4 regions of the Paenibacillus sp. B01 genome follow, and region 1 is predicted to be linked to each of the others. Evidence: riboswitches for the same ligand, from Rfam matches in the RefSeq annotation. Region 1 holds a riboswitch; each other region holds the start of a gene.
The links. A riboswitch is a leader RNA that binds a small molecule or an ion and turns the genes downstream of it on or off. The one in region 1 is predicted to bind cyclic di-AMP.

Region 2: linked by a shared signal. The riboswitch ahead of GE073_RS16900 (C40 family peptidase) and the one ahead of GE073_RS21890 (hypothetical protein) in region 1 are both predicted to bind cyclic di-AMP.
Region 3: linked by a shared signal. The riboswitch ahead of GE073_RS05245 (C40 family peptidase) and the one ahead of GE073_RS21890 (hypothetical protein) in region 1 are both predicted to bind cyclic di-AMP.
Region 4: linked by a shared signal. The riboswitch ahead of GE073_RS01090 (C40 family peptidase) and the one ahead of GE073_RS21890 (hypothetical protein) in region 1 are both predicted to bind cyclic di-AMP.

Annotation. Positions count from the first base shown of each region.
Region 1 is NZ_CP045802.1:5,103,162-5,107,608, forward strand. It holds gene GE073_RS21880 (D-alanine--D-alanine ligase) at 1-237, opposite strand, end outside; gene GE073_RS21885 (amidase domain-containing protein) at 325-1,443, opposite strand; cyclic di-AMP (ydaO/yuaA leader) riboswitch at 1,652-1,843, shown strand; gene GE073_RS21890 (hypothetical protein) at 1,849-2,439, shown strand; gene GE073_RS21895 (dicarboxylate/amino acid:cation symporter) at 2,597-3,967, opposite strand; gene GE073_RS21900 (IclR family transcriptional regulator) at 4,218-4,447, opposite strand, start outside.
Region 2 is NZ_CP045802.1:3,918,721-3,923,167, reverse strand. It holds gene GE073_RS16905 (glycosyl hydrolase family 18 protein) at 1-1,101, opposite strand, end outside; cyclic di-AMP (ydaO/yuaA leader) riboswitch at 1,415-1,548, shown strand; gene GE073_RS16900 (C40 family peptidase) at 1,553-2,044, shown strand; gene fosB (metallothiol transferase FosB) at 2,162-2,560, shown strand; gene GE073_RS16890 (LacI family DNA-binding transcriptional regulator) at 2,816-3,826, opposite strand; gene GE073_RS16885 (UxaA family hydrolase) at 3,989-4,330, shown strand; gene GE073_RS16880 (UxaA family hydrolase) at 4,447-4,447, shown strand, end outside.
Region 3 is NZ_CP045802.1:1,192,926-1,197,372, reverse strand. It holds gene GE073_RS05255 (response regulator transcription factor) at 157-861, opposite strand; gene GE073_RS05250 (cation diffusion facilitator family transporter) at 991-1,902, shown strand; gene GE073_RS05245 (C40 family peptidase) at 1,956-2,363, opposite strand; cyclic di-AMP (ydaO/yuaA leader) riboswitch at 2,400-2,536, opposite strand; gene GE073_RS05240 (M56 family metallopeptidase) at 2,669-3,523, opposite strand; gene GE073_RS05235 (BlaI/MecI/CopY family transcriptional regulator) at 3,516-3,956, opposite strand; gene qoxD (cytochrome aa3 quinol oxidase subunit IV) at 4,028-4,348, opposite strand; gene qoxC (cytochrome aa3 quinol oxidase subunit III) at 4,341-4,447, opposite strand, start outside.
Region 4 is NZ_CP045802.1:240,402-244,848, reverse strand. It holds gene GE073_RS01105 (M1 family metallopeptidase) at 1-1,188, shown strand, start outside; gene GE073_RS01100 (hypothetical protein) at 1,217-2,065, shown strand; gene GE073_RS01095 (hypothetical protein) at 2,319-2,546, shown strand; cyclic di-AMP (ydaO/yuaA leader) riboswitch at 2,782-2,940, shown strand; gene GE073_RS01090 (C40 family peptidase) at 2,946-3,449, shown strand; gene GE073_RS01085 (cryptochrome/photolyase family protein) at 3,582-4,447, shown strand, end outside.

The DNA.
Region 1 (4,447 bases):
CGGCGCGAGCGCCAGGCTGCTGTCGCCGCCTTCCAGCTTCAGCTGCTCCACGCTGTCCGGAGCCGCGAGCAGCACGCCTGCCGAGCGCCATTCGCCCGTTTTGGTGATGTAGAAGGGCTGAATCTCGTATTTGCCGAAATCGAACGCCCCCATGACCGCCAGCGCCGTCTGCAGCGACACCTCATGCTCCCCCGACTTGCCTCCGTAGACCAGTCCGACGCGAATCTTCTCTCCCATGATGTTAGCCCTCCGGTACCCTCTAGAAATTAGGATGCCAACAACCGGGTCCGCCCATGCGGACCGGCTGCCGGCATCCTGGCCGTGCTACATGCTGTCGCTCAAATGATAGAACCGGTAGCGGGTCTGCTCCGTCCACGCGTACGAATCCTTGTAGTCCCAGTAGCGGTGGCGGCTCGGCACCGTATTGGCGTTGACGAGCGGCATGCCGTCCCCGTCGAACGCCGTCACGACCGTCGTATGCTGGAAGCGGCCGTCGCCGTTCCAGTCGTAGGTGATCACGTCGCCGAGCTCCAGCTCCGCCGCGCTCTCCACCGGCGTCGCCCGCATGCCGGACGAGCGCGGAAAGCTCAAGTAGAGCTGGAACGCGTTGGACACGGCCCAGCTGTAGCTCCACTGCTCCTGGCCGCCCGTCCGTCCCTTGTACCACCAGCCGGATTCCCTTTTCCCAGTATAGTTCATCGGCGCTTCCCCTGCAAAGACGCACTGCGACACATAATTGGTGCAGTTGACCTCGAATTCCTCGTAAGCGGGATTCGGCTCGTTCCACCACTGGTCCGCGTAGGCCGCGACCAGCTCGCGCCGGTACCGGGCGGCGCGGGAGCGGGTGTTGATGCGCGGAACGACGCCATAGTTAAGGAAAGGACGCGGCGCGCCGGGCGGCTGGATGCCGCTGCCGCCGCCGTTGCCGTAGGAGCGGTGCTCGGCGAGCGCGCTGTCCGCCGCGGCATGGCCGTAGCGCGGCCGCCGCTCGCCGACGAGCGGCTCGACCCGCGTCAGCCGCCAGCTCCCGTCCGCGCCGGCCGGTGCGAGCCATATCCGCTCGCGCTCGATCCGCTCCTCCGTATACTGGCGGCCTTTGTGCTGGACATGCCGCTTCAGATGCAGCTGGAGCACGACCGACACCTCCGCGCCGGATTCGTTGACCTTGACCAGCGCGGCCCGCGTCTCGCATTGGGAGGTGAGCAGATCCCGCTCCTCGGCCCGCTCTCGCTGCCGCTGGAGCCGGTGCAGCAGGCGCAGCCGATGGTCCGCGTCCGTCATGATTCCGGCGAGCGCGCTGTCGCGCAGCTCCACCTCGGCCTGGTTGCAGGCCTGCACATAATGCTGCACGGCGCCGCGCCAGCCTGCGGGCGGCTCGCTCCGTCGCTCCTCCCCGCCGGCATCGGCTTGCGGAGGCCTTTTTCCCACCTTGATCCGCGCCATCCTTCCCCATCCTCTCCGAAGCGCTATTTCTCCATCTTAATTTCCATCCTATGACGGATGCGCTCCGGATTATGATCCTTTTCCATGAGAGCGCTTTAGAGCGACGATGGGTCCGCATGGACGAGTTCCCGACAGCATTTCATCGAATTTTCGCTAAATATAGCCTTTTACAAGACAGGCCGGCCTGAAGTATGATAAAGTTCAGCACATTTCTATTCTGCTGAATTCCACGAAAGTGGAAGCGGGGGAACCAACCGCAGGCGCCTTGTCGCGCCTGCCGGGGTGAATCCGGCGCGCACCCGACGCGCGGCTGCCGAAGCCGCCGCGGACTGCGCCTGGTAGGGCTACTCTCTTGGCCCGAATCCGTCAGCTAACCCCGTAAGCAACCAAAGGAGAGGTTCGACCATGTCTTTGCAGGAACGCTTCACCGGCGGTCCGGAGCCGAGACGGCTGCGAGCCGTCCACCGCTCCGCCGCCTGTTGCGCCGAGCAGGAAATCGCCTGCTCCGCCTCGCTGCCGCTTCCGGTCGTACTGGATGCGTCCGAGGTCATCGAGGAGGCGGGGCACGACGCCCGCCACGCTGCTCTTCTGGTCGAGGAGCCGCTCGCTCCCGACCGCCGCATCCGCCGCATCGACCTGTTCATCAGCCGCACCACGGCGATGCTTGCAGGCGGCAGCGGCGACTATCTGGTCGCGCTTCATCTTTATGCAGGCTCAAGCCTGCACCGTGCCGTCGTCACGATGTCCTACTCCGAGGCTCCCGCCGACTGGCAGAGCTGGAGCGGCTGGTTCCAATCGTTCGTCGGCGTTCCGAGCGACGAGGTCATGTCGGTGCTCTATTATGACGCCGAGTGGATCAGCGATCATCGGGACCGTCTTTTGCGCAAGGCTCTGGAGCCCGGCTCCAGAGAAGCGATGCCCTTTCCCGCCACCGCCTTCTGGAGAAGGCACTACCTCATCGAATCTTCCGACATCCATATCCAGCACTCGATGTAATCCAGGCAACCCGCTGATCCCTGCCGCATGATCCGCTCATGCAGGAAGCCCCCGAAGGGCCATGTCCCTCGGGGGCTTCGCTGCGTTCATGGGGTTGAAAACAGGGACGAAGCGGAGCCGGCTCCGCTTCGTCCCGTTCATTCCGCTGCGCCCTGCTTTACGCGTGGCTCAGCTCCAGCTCCTCTTCCTCGTCGCGGTTGTAGCTCTCGCGGTCGAACTCGTCTTCCGACACGGCGACGAGCAGCGACGACACGGTCGTGCCGGTCGCGTTGACCGCCGTGCGGCCCATGTCGACGACGGCGTCGATCGCGAGCACGAGGCCGAGCCCTTCCAGCGGCAGGCCGAGCGCGGTCAGGACGACCGTCGTCGAGATCGACGCCGGTCCCGGCACGCCGGCGACGCCGATCGAGGAGATCGTGCTGACGAGCACGATCAGGATGTAGTCGGAGATGCCGAGCGGCACGCCGTACACCTCGGCGACGAAGATCGCCACGACCGCCGGCCAGACGCCGCCGCAGCCGTTCATGTTCATCGTCGCGCCGAGCGGCGCGACGAAGCTGGCGATGCGCGGCGACACGCGCAGCCGCTTGGTGATGACCTCCAGGTTGACCGGCAGCGTCGCGTAGCTGCTGCGCGTCGTGAAGGCGACGGCGATCGTCGGGTAGATCTTGCGCAGGAACTTGAACGGATTGAGCTTCGCCCAGAACGTGACGAGCGAGCCGAACGTCAGGATGAAGTGCAGCAGCAGCGCGACATACGTCGCGAGAATGAGGCTGATGAGCGGCTTGAGCGTATCGAAGCCGTAGCGCGCGGCCATCGAGCCGATCAGCGCATACACGCCGTATGGCGTCAGGCGGATGATGTACTTGGTCACCTGGTTCATGACCTGCTTGAGCGATTCGATGACTTGGCGCACCGGCTCGGCCGCCTCCGGCTTGCGCGAGCTGAGCTGCACGATGGCGACGGCGATGAAGATCGCGAAGATCAGCACCGGCACGACCTTGGCGTCGGCCATGTCGCCGATCGGGTTGGACGGCACGAGGTTCAGGATGACCTCGGAGAACGTCGGAATCGTCCGCGCCTCATACCCTTCCGGCGTCTCCTGGGCGATGCCCGAGCCCGGGTTGAACGCCAGCGCCACGAGCAGGCCGATCAGCGCTGCCACGCCGGTCGTGCCGATGAAGAGCAGGATCGTCTTGGTGCCGATCTTGCGCAGCTGCCCGAGGCTCGAGATCGACGAGATGCTGGAGACGACCAGCACGGCGACGAGCGGGATGACGAGCATTTTGATGAGGTTGACGTAAATGGAGCCGAGCGTGCTGATGCTCGTGGCGTCGATCTCCAAGGAGTTCAGCGTCACGCCGACGACGAGGCCTATGCCGAGCGCGAGCAGCACCCGATAGCCGAAGCCGACGCGGCGCCGCGCCAGCCAGACGAGCAGTCCGATGACGATGAGGGAGACAAGCAGGCTGATCCAGTTCGTCTGGAACGCATGCACGAGGTTGTTGTTTTCAGGCAATGAGTCCATCCCCTTCATATCCTAGTGATTTACTATGCTATAGTATACTAGCGAGGTTGACTTCTTATGTCAACGTTTATTTAGCCCGTGAATAATAATTGGCATGAAGCTTCGACGCCTCCAGCTCGCCGAATCAAGGCACTCCAAGCTCCCGCGCCAAAAAACCCGCAGAGCCCGGCGCCTTCACAGGCCGCCTCTGCGGGTAATAGGAAACCGGATCGGCGCCGCATCCCTGTGCAGACGCCATAATCGAGGGCGCTCAGCCCGGCAGCATCGCGCCCATGCGCGTCGCCGACTGGACGACGAGCGCCGACTGCTCGCGTATGATGGCCGGCGTGAAGCGCGCGGCCGGTCCCGATACGGACAGCGCCGCCGCCAGCCGACCGCTGCGGTCGAACACCGGAGCCGACAGCGCCGCCGCTCCCGGCTCGCGCTCCTCCATGCTCGTCGCGTAGCCGAGCCGACGGATCTCCTCCAGCTGCTCGCGGA
Region 2 (4,447 bases), 1.2 Mb from region 1:
GGCCTTGAGCTCGTCGTACGTATAGTCGGCCGTGCCGTGGGAGTAGAACGCGCCGCCGATGACCAGCTTGGACGCGGGCAGCCCCTTGCTCTTGAGCAGCTTGACGGCGGTGTCGACGCTGTAGCTGGCGCGCGAGGAGTTGTAAAGCGCCGTATGATGCGTGCCCGAGCCGGCCTGCATGTCGTAGGTCATCACGTTCAGGAAGTCGAACGACGGCTGCACGGCGGCGATGTCGATGTTGCCGAGGCCGTAGTCCGAAGCGCCTACGGCGGCGGTCAGCTGGTACTTGTTGCTGCCTCGGCCGTCCGCTGCGCTGCCTGCGTCGAGCACCGAACGGAGCTTTTGGATGAACAGCGTATAGTTCTGCTTGTCGCCGGCGGCCGGGTATTCCCAGTCGATGTCGACGCCGTCCAGCTTGTTGGCGCGGATGTAGGAAAGGGTGCTGTTCGCGAACGCCGTCCGGCTGGCGTCGGTCGAGGCCGCGCCGGCGAAGCCTTGCGAGCGGCCCCAGCCGCCGACGGAGACGAGCACCTTCAGGCTCGGATTTTTGCTGCGCAGCGTCGTCAGCTGGGCGAGCTTGGAGGCGTCGCCGCCGCTCACGCCGTTGTTGGCCACGTCGGCGAAGGCGTAGAACACATGCGTCAGCTTTTCGGCCGGCACGGTGCTCACGTTCGGGAAATGCCAGTCGGCGACGTAGGCGCCGGTAATCTTGCCGCCCGGAGCGCCGGGCGTCGGAGTCGGCGTCGCGCTAGGCGAAGGCGTCTTGGTCGGAGTCGGCGTAGGCGCGACGGTCGGCGTCGGAGTCGGAGCGGACGAGCAGGCGCCGAGCGATTTCCATGCGCCCCATGGGCCGGACAGGTCGGGGCGCTCGTTCGTCGTCCACCACTTCGCTTCGTACAGCGTGCTGCTGTACACGGCTTTCTGGCCCGCGGTGTAGATCGCCGAGGCCGACCAGGCGGAGACGCCGGTGCAGGCATCGGCGGCATGTGCGGTGCGGACGGCGAGCGAGCCCGGCACGATCGAGCCGATCAGGAACACGGCGAGCAGCAGCGCGCGCAAAGCCTGGAAGCGGGGGGTGGAAGTGCGGGATTTTGCGGACATGAAAGTCCTCCTTTTCAAAAGTAGGATAAAAAAGCGGAATTCGGCAGGCGGCCTCCTTTCACTCGAAGAGTTCCACTATTATCCTATTAAATTCATACCGCTTAAAGGATAGTTTCTCAGAATGGCAGGGGGAAATATCCATTTCTTCCTCTGGGCAGGAGGACAGGGGCGAAAATCGCGTCCATTCGATGATATGAGCAGAAGGGCCTAGGCTGATTTATGAGAAAAGTAAGGGATTTGATGAGGGACTTCTAATAATTCCCGGGCAGGGATTCGACAAAAAACTACGAATATTAACCTTTAATAAAAATGATGAATCATCATGCCGAATTTTCGAGAAGAAAAACGGGGGAACCATACCGGGTGAATGAATCTTGCAAGAGAGGATTCTAGGGAACCTTCAACCGAACCCACAGCTAACTTCGTAGGCATCCGAAGGGAGAAGCAACTTGTGAAGAAAGTCATCCTGTCCATGCTTGGCCTGGTTCTGCTTCTGACGTTCAGCAGCAGCGCGTTCGCGAATACGCCGGATCTCGACAGCGCGATCAAAAAAGTCATCGGCACGCCTTACAAATACGGCGGCACGACGACAGCCGGCTTCGACTGCTCCGGCTTCGTCCGCCATATTTTCAACCAGTTCGACGTCAAGCTGCCCCGCACGTCCAAGTCGCAGGCTCAGGTCGGCTCCAAAGTGGACAAGGACGATCTTCGTCCCGGCGATCTCGTCTTCTTCAATACGAGCGGCCGCGGCATCTCGCATGCCGGCATCTACGTCGGCGACGGCAAGTTCGCCCACGCCTCCAGCAAGGGCGTGCGCTACACGAAGCTGAGCGATTCCTACTACGCCAAGCGGTACGTCACCGCCCGCCGCGTCGTCACCGGCGAGGACTACAGCAAAATGATCGGCGAGGACGACGGCGAGGACGTCGCCGGCGAAGAATAAGCATGGTCGTTGAAGTCCCGGCAGCTTGGCTGCCGGGACTTTGCATCCGGACCCGCAGGGGAGCCGTTGGCGATACAGGAGGAGGAGTCCATCATGAAGCTGTAAGGCCTTAATCATCTGCTGTTCAGCGTCTCGTCGCTGGAGCGGTCGATCGCGTTCTACCGGGAGGCGTTCGGCGCGAAGCTGCTCGTGCGCGGACGGTCGACCGCTTATTTCGATCTGGACGGTCTGTGGCTCGCCTTGAACGAAGAAAAGGATCTCCCGCGCGAGGAGATCCGTCTGTCTTATACCCATATCGCCTTTTCCATTAAAGAGGAGGAGTTCGACGAGGCGGTGTCCCGGCTGCGGATCATCGGCGCGGACATCTTGCCGGGACGGGAGCGGGACGAGCGTGACCGGCGCTCGGTCTACTTCGCAGACCCCGACGGCCACAAGTTCGAATTCCATACCGGCACGCTGGCGGACCGGATGGCCTATTATCGCCAGACTAAGCCGCATATGGAGTTTTTCGACTAGAGGCTTCGCATGGCTCATAGGCCCGCGCAGTCGTTTCGTTAGCGCTTAGAAGCCTCGCTCGCGGACAGAAAGGAACAAGGGGCTGTCCCGGCATCCGTAAAACGGACGTCGGGACAGCCCCTTGCCGCATGGCCGCCTCTGGCGCCGCAGCCTCTCGCTCCTCGGGTTCGCGAACGGCAGAGCCGCGGCTTCTCGCCGCTCGGATTCGCGAACGGCAGCGCCGCTCCAGGCTCCAGGCCTACCGTGCAGCTGCTTTCACCGCTCCCGCTTGCGGCTCGACGAGCGCACGATCAGCTCCGCCGGCAGGATGAGCGTGCGCGGGCCGCTGCCGTCGCCGTTTTCGATCCGGTCGACGAGGCGCTCCAGGCCGAGCGCGCCGAACTGATAGGCCGGCTGCGCGGCCACCGTCAGGAACGGACTCAAAATGCTGGCGAAGCCGAGATCGTCGAAGCAGACGACCGACAGATCGTCCGGCACGGCCAGGCCGCGCTCGCGCAGCGACTGGATGACGCCGAGCGCGAGGAAGTTGTTGGCGGCAAAAATGGCCGTCGGCGGGGAGCTCAACGCCAGCAGTGGGTCGAGATCGCTCGGATTGAAGCCGTCCGAATAGTCGAGATGGCGGACGAGCGTCTCGTCATACGGGAGGTCGTTCAGCTTGAGCGCGTCCCGATAGCCCGCATGGCGCTCGCGCGCGGTGGAGACGTCCTCCGATCCGTTCACCAGCGCGATGCGCTCGTGGCCGAGTCCGATCAGATGCTCGACGAGCCGGCGCGCCCCGTCGCGGCTTTCGCCGAGGATGCGGTCCGCCTGGATGCCGGGCACGTCCCGGTCGAGCAGCACATAGGGAATGCGGTGCTGCTCCAGCAGCCGCAGATGCGGGGCGGAGCCGTCGCCTGCCGGAGCGAACAGCACGCCGTCCACGCGCGTGGAGAGGATCATGTCCACATAGTCCTTTTCCTTGCCGTAATCCTCGTCGCTGTTGCCGAACAGCAGCCTATAGCCGAGCCGCTTGGCCGCATCCTCCGCCCCCCGCGCCAGCGTCGTATAAAACGGGTTGGCGATGTCGGCGATGAGCAGGGAGAGGATGTTCGTCTTCTGCAGGACGAGGCTGCGGGCGTTGGAGTTCGGCACGTACTGCAGCTCCTCCATCACCTGCCGGACCCGCTTTCTCGTCGCTTCGCTGATCCGGCCGGTATCGTTGATGACCCGCGACACTGTCATGGCGGAGACGCCGGCCACGCGGGCGATGTCGTAGATGGTGACCATGAAGCTCCTCCGTTCCCTTTTTACAAGCTGCAATCATTGTAGCCAATGCGGTCTATTGACAGCAAGCATGAGGTCGCTTACATTTGAGTTACCGATAACTCAAATCGAGGAGCGCGGCCAGCCGATCCAAGTCGTCTGCCGGCGCAAAGAGGAGGAGAAGGCATGGAGCATGCGTTGGAAGCGGGAGCGGACGCGATCGTCATGGATGTCCGCGACCATGTCGCGACCGCGCTGCGGGATGTGGCGGCAGGAGAGACGATCCGCTACAAGACAGGCGGGCGGGAAGGAAGCGTCGTCGTCGCGGAGCCGGTCGCGTTCGGCCACAAAATCGCGATCGCGGCCGTAGCGGCAGGCGGCGAGGTGCGCAAGTACGGCGAAGTGATCGGCCGCGCCGTGACGGCAATCGAGGCGGGGCGCCACGTCCATGTGCACAACATCGAGGGCATCCGCGGACGCGGCGACCAGGCCGGCGCGGCTGCTGGAACAGGAGGAGGAAAAGCATGAGGGAACCGGAAGGGCAGGCGTCAGGCCAGGCAGCGGCAGATCAGACGGAGTCAGGCCAGGCAGCGGCAAGCCAAGCCGCAGATCAGGCGGCAGCAAGCCAGGCAGCCCCTGCGATCA
Region 3 (4,447 bases), 3.9 Mb from region 1:
ATCAAATCTTATTACACGTTGCGTTTTTATGATCACTTATCCTTGTCCCCTTTGTCCATATACGAGATTACTGCCCACTTGCGGGTTTGATCTAGGATAATTGCCACAAAAGCAATCAAATAATAATAAATCACGCTTATCGCCCCTAAACGAGTGTTATTTCATGAACTTATAACCAACCCCCCAGACCGTTACGATCATTGCAGCCGCATCTGGCGAAAAATGATTTAACTTTTCTCGAATCCGTTTTACGTGTGTATCAACGGTCCGTACATCATATCTGTACTCATAATGCCAAACATCGGCAAGCAGTTCTTCGCGCGAAAATACTTTATCAGGTCTTCTTGATAAATAATGCAGCAAATCAAACTCTTTCGGTGTCAAGAGCACTTCTTGCCCGGCAGCCCTCACACGTCGTGCATCTCCCTCAATCACTAAGAACGGATAGACAACATTCTTTTCTAATTGTTTAACGGGAAACTCATGACCTGAAGATCGTTTCAGAACCGCTCTAACTCGATATATCACTTCACGCGGACTAAAGGGCTTTACAACATAATCATCCGCCCCGGCTTTAAATGCTTTTAATCGACTGTCCTCTTCCCCTTTAGCTGTCAACATAATGATCGGGGTATTCTTCATCCTTCGCAAATGGCTGCATACTTTAATTCCATCCATTCCAGGAATCATGACATCAAGTAAAATAATATCATACCTGTCCTCAGTGGCCATTTGGAGTGCAGTTTGGCCATCCACTGCTTCCCTTACGATGTATCCCTCCTTCTGAAGGTACATTCGGAGAACTCGTCTGATTCGTTCCTCATCGTCAACGACAAGAACTGTTAAGGATTGTCCGTACATGTTATGCCCCTTCCGACTTTCTAAGTAATAAATAATCATATATTCATATGATGGACAGTAATGCTGAATAGACCCAATTCTCGTTGGGTATATTATTTCTAAACATGCTATTGAGAGAGGTGGATACCTATGGGTCACTCCCATGATCATGCTGGACATGCTCACGGCCCAGCCAATTATAATAAAGCTTTTCTCATTGGTATTATATTGAACACTGCCTTTGTGATTACCGAAGCGACCTACGGTGTATTAAGCCATTCTCTTGCTTTAATCGCGGATGCCGGCCATAATCTAAGCGATGTCCTTGCCCTTGTTCTTTCTTGGATCGCAAGTTTGCTTGCCAAAAAAGAACCATCAAAACGTCGAACCTACGGTTATAGACGTTCTTCCATCCTAGCGGCCTTATTCAATGCGATTTTTTTATTAGTCGCTATTGGCGCAATTGCCTGGGAGGCTTTGCAACGCTTTGGTGATCCGGCGCCCGTAACTGGAAACACGGTTATCTGGGTTGCCACAGTAGGCATTATTATAAACACATTTACTGCACTCATGTTCCTTAGCGGCAGCAAGGGAGATATCAATATCCGCGGCGCATTCCTACATATGGCGGCTGATGCAGGTGTATCTCTAGGTGTCGTTATTGCCGGATTCGTTATATTGTGGACCAACTGGCTTTGGCTTGATCCGGTAATAAGCCTCGTCATTGTACTTGTTATATTCATAAGTACGTGGGGGTTATTAAAAGAATCGTTTAATCTGTCCTTAGATGCGGTGCCCAGTGGAATTAACTACTCACTCGTGAAGGAATATTTCGATAGGATTCCTTCCGTCATCAATACGCACGATCTTCACATTTGGGGAATAAGCACGACAGAAAATGCTTTAACAGTGCATCTGATCGTTTCAGATTCAATTAATCGGGATGAACTTATGAAGCGATGCTCAGCGGATTTACATGAAAAATTTAATATTGACCATGCCACGATTCAGTTGGAATCCAGCCTGTATGACTGCCCTCTAGCTCCAGATCACGTAATATAAGTAGAAATAAAAATGCAGTTCTTCGTTCGCGCCGAAGAACTGCATTTCTGCCATTATGTGGAGGAAATGACCCGGCGTGCGGTGACATAACGGGATTCATAATAGGAATCACTCATCTTGCTCACGATGACTCCTTTACTGCTGGATGAGTGAGCAAATTTCCCTCCGCCTAAATAAATACCAGCGTGAGAAATCCCCTTTCCACTCGTATTAAAAAACACAAGATCACCCTGTTTTAGGTCCTCTTTAGCAACCTCAACGCCTTCTTTAGCTTGCGTTTGAGAAGTTCGTGGCAGTTTAATCTCATACTGCTTGAATATATATATTATAAATCCCGAACAGTCAAAACCAGCTGAGCTCGTCCCTCCCCATTTATAAGGAACCCCAAGCACTTCATCAACTGCATCTTGCAAATCCCCTTCTGCAGCGAATGTTTGCTGCCCTCCAAAAATCAATGCCATACAAATTGCAATTACTGATAATGCCTTCTGCAATGCCCTTTCTCCCTTCGCAGCCTACCGAGTTAGCTTAAGGGTTCGGTTGAAGGTACCCTATAATTCCAAAGAATTAATTCACCCACATTATTAATGGTTCCCCGGCTTCTCAGATACTGAGAATTAAGCATTAATTATTCTACGATATGTAGTTTAATTCGATCTAATTCCCCCCTTTTCCTTTCTACTTATGATTAGAATCCTTTCATTTTCGTCAATCCAGATCAGAACCTGTCAGATTCTTGTCGGACTCTTAAGGTTCTGCTCCTAATCTAGACATGACTCAAAAAAGGGATGATCAACACTATAATCAAGACAGGTATTGATAACATCATTTGCCTTTTAGTAACGATCGTTATCTGCAAGCTACTCGAAGGATCTAAAATCTGTTTAATCCTGAAGTTCACGGCATCTTCAGCAAAATAAACTGTACCTTTCGTTGCTACTGTTTGGTTCTGGTGGTGAAGTAAAACTAGCAGCGCATTCCCCAGTGGCTTCGCACTGTTCATTTGACGCATCGCATATCGGTCTGCCATTAATTCCATCCATACGGAGTAATATTTCACCAAAGCCTCGATAACGGGCAAATACATAAAGCTCTTCCTAGTAAGCGTTAGTATAAGGTTTTGCAAGGGATGATAAAAACGACAGTGGTAAACTTCATGCCAAATGATGGCTTGAAGTTCATTTTTCCCAAGCACTTCAATTGCTCCGGTCGATAATACGATTTTCGGTTTCAATGCGCCCACCGCCATGGCAACAAAGGAGGGGGTCGATATGACAGTAATCCTCATATTTTCCTCAGGGAATAAAGCTTGCCACTCTCTGGACAACTCATGATTCGAGAATCTTCTCATTGATAATTCCAGGCGAAAATGTAACACTGCTTGTGAAATCAGATGGTAAAAGAATACTGCCGAAGAGTATAGGATAAGTCCATTAAAAAGTCTTTCATAAAGCATATGGTTGCTGAAAATATCAAACATAACCTGCCCTATCCAGTGTAACAAATCCGTGCTTTCCGGAACGTCTCGCAGCTGATGAAGTACACTAGATCCCATCTGATAGACCACCCAACCCACAATACAGAAAAGCAGGATCAAAATGTTTCTCGGTTTCTTAATCATGATTACCTTCATTCCTGTCGTCGAGTTCACTTAGCTTATCACGTAGTTTGTCTATTAATAGTGAATCCACCTGGTCAATACGATCCAGAAAATGACTTACGATCAGCGCATCAAAATCCTGAAATAGCCCTTCAGTAACGGCTTTGGTTTGTTCCATAATAAACTGGTCCTTATTTTGTACTGGATAAAAAAAGGTCAATTTATTCCGTCCGCCGCCACTCGTTTCTTTTCGAAGATGTCCCTTTTCCGCTAAACGAATCATGACCGTCATTACGGCAGTTAAGGAGATGGGATCTTCTTGGTTTATAATTTCATGCAATTGTTTGATGGTCAGTTTCTCTTTCTGCCAAATAATCTCCATAATCTTGGCTTCAAGTGAGCCAAAAAATCGATGCAAGCCTTCTTCATTAACGTTGTATTTATTTATTCGCAATTCTCTTTTCCTCCCGAACAGCTTTCTCTCATTTTAGCATGTCCAGTTGGATAGACAAAGAGCCGGGTAATTTAAGAGTGTCCTGAGGCTAGTACCCATACCGAACCTGCAACGACTGTGATCGCAATAAAGACTGCGAATAAAATCGTGCTGGTTTGTATCTTGCTATTTGCGCTTTCCGTTATATGCATGAACATCAATAACTGAAGAGCGGCTTGCAAGAATGCAAAACTATAAATGATGACCAGAATCGTTGAAGTAGAAAAACTCGATCCGAACGTAACAATTAAAGCAAGTACAGTAAGTAAAATTGAGAACAAATAGCCAATTAAGTGGCTCCACGGAAAACCTTTGTGAACCTTTATTGATGCTACAGCCTTCTCATTATCCATTGTTCACCATTCCTGTCAGGTAGACTCCTGTGAATATGAATATCCACACCACATCAAGAAAGTGCCAATATAAGCTTGAAATAAATACTTTGGATGAGG
Region 4 (4,447 bases), 4.9 Mb from region 1:
GCGGCGACCGGCGTGCAGACGAAGCCCGCCGAGGCGTCCAAGGACGGCCAGACGTTCACGTTCTACGCCGAGGACGTGCATGACTTCGCCTGGTCGGCCTCGCCGGACTTCCTCTACAGCGAGGAGGCGTTCTCCGCGCCGGGCGTGCCCGGCGTGCGCATCAAGCTTTACCTCGACCCGCTCCACAAGAAGCTGGCCGAGCGCTACATGCATGCGGCCAAGTCGGCTCTCGCCAAGTACTCGCAGTGGTACGGCGCCTATCCCTACAGCACGCTGTCGATCGTCGTCCCTCCCGCGGCCGCGAACGGCGCCGGGGGCATGGAGTATCCGACGCTCGTGACCGCCTTCGGCGCCGATACGGACAATCCCGGCTACAGCCTCGAGCGCACCGTCGTGCATGAGATCGGGCATCAGTACTGGTACGGCATGGTCGCGTCCAATGAATTCGAGGAAGCCTGGCTCGACGAGGGCTTCACCTCCTACTCGGAGGACAAGATCATGGAAAGCGAGTACGGCGTCGAGCCGCGCACCGCGCTGGAGGCGAGCTACGTCACCGATCCCGCTCCGCTCAAGCTGCTGTCCTGGTCGTACGGCTCCCATGGCCGCTACGCCGACAACGTCTACAGCCGGGCGAAGCTCGTGCTGACCGGCATCGAGCAGCGGACGGGACCGACGATGATGAACAAGATCCTGCGGACGTATTTCAACCAGTACAAATTCAAGCATCCGACGACGGCCGACTTCAAGCGGGTCGTGGAGCAGGTGACCAAGGACAGCTGGGACGACTACTTCAGCCAGTTCGTCTATGGCGGCCAGACGGCCGACTACGCGGTCGACTCGATCCGCGTCTCCCCGCTGGAAAGCGGCGGCGGCAAGCCCGGCTACGAGTCGCAGGTCGTCATCCGCCGCCTCGACGGCGTATACGGCCCGGTGAACATCCGCTTCCGCTTCGCCGACGGACGAACGATCGAGCGCATGTGGGACGGCGTGGAGGCCGACACGAGCTTCAAGCTGACCTCCTCCTCCCCGCTGCTGTGGGCGGCGGTCGATCCGGATCGGCTCAACGTGCTGGACAACCGGCAGATCAACAACTTCCTGCGCGCCGAGGCGCCGGCGGACCAGCGGGTGCGGATCAGCCTCGGCATCGTCAAGGCGCTGGAATGGCTCGCAGGAGCGTTCGCCTGGTGAGGGCGGCGGAAGAAAGGAGCGTGATCCCGTGTCCACCTATCTCAAGCAAGGCTGGGGGCTGACTGTCAAGCATCTGCCGATCGCCGCCTTCCTGTTCCTGTACCGGCTGCTGTGGGGCTTCTTCCTGTACCGGCTCGTCGACTCCGTCGTGCGCCCGCTCGTGCAGCGCTATCCCGGGGCGGACGGAGCCGCCTCCGGCGCAGACGCGATCTTCTGGGCGGAGTCGCAGTTCCGGCTGCTCAAGACGGATCTGGCCCATCCGTATCTATGGCTGCTGGGCGGACTGCTGCTCGCCCGCCTGCTGCTCGGTCCGCTGCTGAGCGCCGGACTCGCCTACTCCGTGCGGCATGCCGCGGAGTCCGGAGCCGAAGGAGGCACGCGCTTCCTCGAGGGCATCCGCGTCTGCTGGAAGCCGTTCATCCTGCTCGCTGCCGCCGAGCTGACGCTCGCGCTCGCTCCGGCCGTCTGGCTTGCGCGGGAGGGCTTCCAACGCTTCCAGCACTACAGCTCGCTGCCGCAGCTGGCCGCGGACGCGCTGCCCTGGGCCGGAGCGTGGCTGCTCTGGATCGGACTGCTCCATGTGCTGATCCTCAGCCTGCAGTTCGGCGCGGCAAGCGGCCTGGGCGCAGGGGCGAGCTTCCGCCAGGCGCTGCGCCGCCTGCTGCCGCTGGCAGGCGTCAGCCTCGTCCTGCTGCTGCTGTCGGGCCTGCTGCAAGCCGGCGTCAGCGCTGGGGCGATGGCCTGGGCCGGCCTTGCCGCCATCGTCATCCAGCAAGGGTATCATTTCGTCCGCACGCTGATCGACGTCTGGATCCTCTCCGCGCAGTACAGCTGCTGGTCCGACAAGCCAGATGCCGGAGGACGTCAGGTTAGTTGACAAATCCGAATGTCCATCCTATAATTGTGTAAATTCTCTGACAATTTTGTCTTGTTTTTCGGACCCGAATGCGGTGTATATAACATCCAGGCCGGCCGCGCAGCGCCGCCCCGGCACCGCCCCGCGAACACCAAACCTTCATCTGCCGATGATCGTACGATCATCATCCGCAGCTTTAATGGAGCATAGAAGCCATCGAATGCAGGACATGCTAGAGGAGAGTTTCATTTTAGAGAGAGAGGAAAGATTGACCATGACCGAAAAAATCTACGCCTACTACGAGCAGCTGCATCAAGCGACCGGCGATCTGCTGGACCGCGCCGGCGCCTACCGGAACGCGCAGGAGCTGGAAGCCCTGCAGAGCGAGCACGCCCGCCTGCGCCCGGAAGGGCTCGATCTCAGCGAGGCCGCGCTGACCCGCCTGATGGGCATGCGCACGAAGCTGCTCACGTTGATGGAAAACTCGCTGTACACGGCCTGATCCCCCGATTCGGATCGCTCCGGCGCGAACGACGCGCCGACCGCAAAAGCGCCCCTCGCGGGGGGCGCTTTTTTTCGATGCGGCAGAGCCGAAGCGGCCCGCCGGCAGAGGCGTCGATTCGACTCGAGCCCCCGAAGCAAGCGCTGTCATTTGTCTCTTTCAACATGAGAATTATGAGAAAATGTCGGGAAAGGGAGGAAAATAGCTTAAAGAAAAGAATACCACTTCCAGAAGCAGTTCAAACATGCCGAGTTCCATGACTATGGAAACGGGGGAACCATCTCAGGGTGAATTGATTTCGCCCTCCTCGCCGCAAGGCAGGAAGGCCGAGAAATCATAGGGAACCTTCAACCGAACCCCACAGCTAACCTCGTAGGCTCTGGAAGGAGCACTTCAGCTTTGAAGAAGAAAGCCGCAGCAATCGCACTCGGACTTGCCCTGCTGTTCTCGGCAGGCGCGCAAAGCGCATCGGCAGGATCCAAAATGGACGGCGTCATCAGCGACGTCATCGGCACGCCGTACAAGTCGGCGGGCACCACCTCGAAAGGCTTCGACTGCTCGGGCTTCACGTCCTACGTGTTCAAGCAGTTCAAGATCACGCTCCCCCACTCGTCCGCGGCTCAATCGGCCATGGGCAAGAAGGTCGCCAAAGACGACCTGAAGGCGGGAGATCTCGTGTTCTTCAATACGAGCGGCAAGGGCGTCTCCCATGTGGGCGTCTACGTCGGCGACGGCAAGTTCGCTCACGCTTCCTCAAGCCGAGGCGTGACGATCAGCGAGCTGAGCGAGTCCTACTACGCCAAGCGCTATATGTCCGCCCGCCGCGTCATGGACGACAAGACGTTCGAGAAGTACGCGGACGACGCTGCCGACCAGCCGGACGGCGGTCCGGACGTCGATTAAAAGCCTTTCGAAGCCGGACGAGCAGACCGCAGCAAGCCTCCCCTCGGAGCGCCTGCTGCGGTTTGTTTGCATTCCGGCAGGGTAGTACGGAAAGAGCATGATCGGCCGCGGCCGATCCAAGGAGGCAAGGACATGTATCTGTTCATCCACCGCAAGGATCTCCGAGCGGGCGATCTGCGCGCGTTCGACTACGCCGCCAGCCTCGGCATGCCGGGCATCCATGCGCTGATCCTCGATCCGGCGCAGCTCGGGAACGGCCGCGCCGAGTCCCATCCCGGACGGCATTTCCTGCGGGCAGCCGGGATGCTGCAGCGGGATTATGCGGCGCAAGGGGCCGAGCTGCAGCTGCTGCACGGCGATCCCGCCGACGTGCTGGACGACCTGCTCGAGCGGGAGCCGATCCGCGAGGTCGTCGTCACCGCCGACCATACGCCTTATGCGCGGCGGCGGGACGAGCGGCTCGCCGCCGTCTGCCGCAGCCGGGGCGTGCGCTGGACGGCGCTGGAGGACGTGCCTCTCGCCGATCTGGACGCGTTCCAGGAGCAGACGGGAAGAAAAGAGCCGTACCGCGTGTTCACGCCGTTCTACCGGGCGTGGAACGGTTATGTCCGCTCGCGGCTCGCGCCGCCTCCGGCCGTCGCTGCCGGCGGCCTGCCGACCGCCCGGCTCTCCGGCGGCGGCAGCTGGAGCGTGCCGGGCGAGCTGATCGGACTGCTCGCGGCCGCCGTGCCGGAGGACGAGCGCCCCGAGCGGCAGCTGGAGCGGTTCCTCGGCGGCAGCCTGCAGGCGTACGAGGAGCTGCGCGACCGCTACGCGCTGGATGCCGGGAGCGGCCTCTCGCGCTGGCTGAACGTCGGCGCGCTGTCGGCCCAGCGCGCCTACGGCCTCGCTCTGGATGCCGCCCGGACCGAGGACGGGCGCGAGCCGCTTGCCTTCGGCGGAGCGGCCGGCTGGCGGGCGGACGCCGCGAGCCAGCTCGAGCTGGCGCTGCCGGGCAG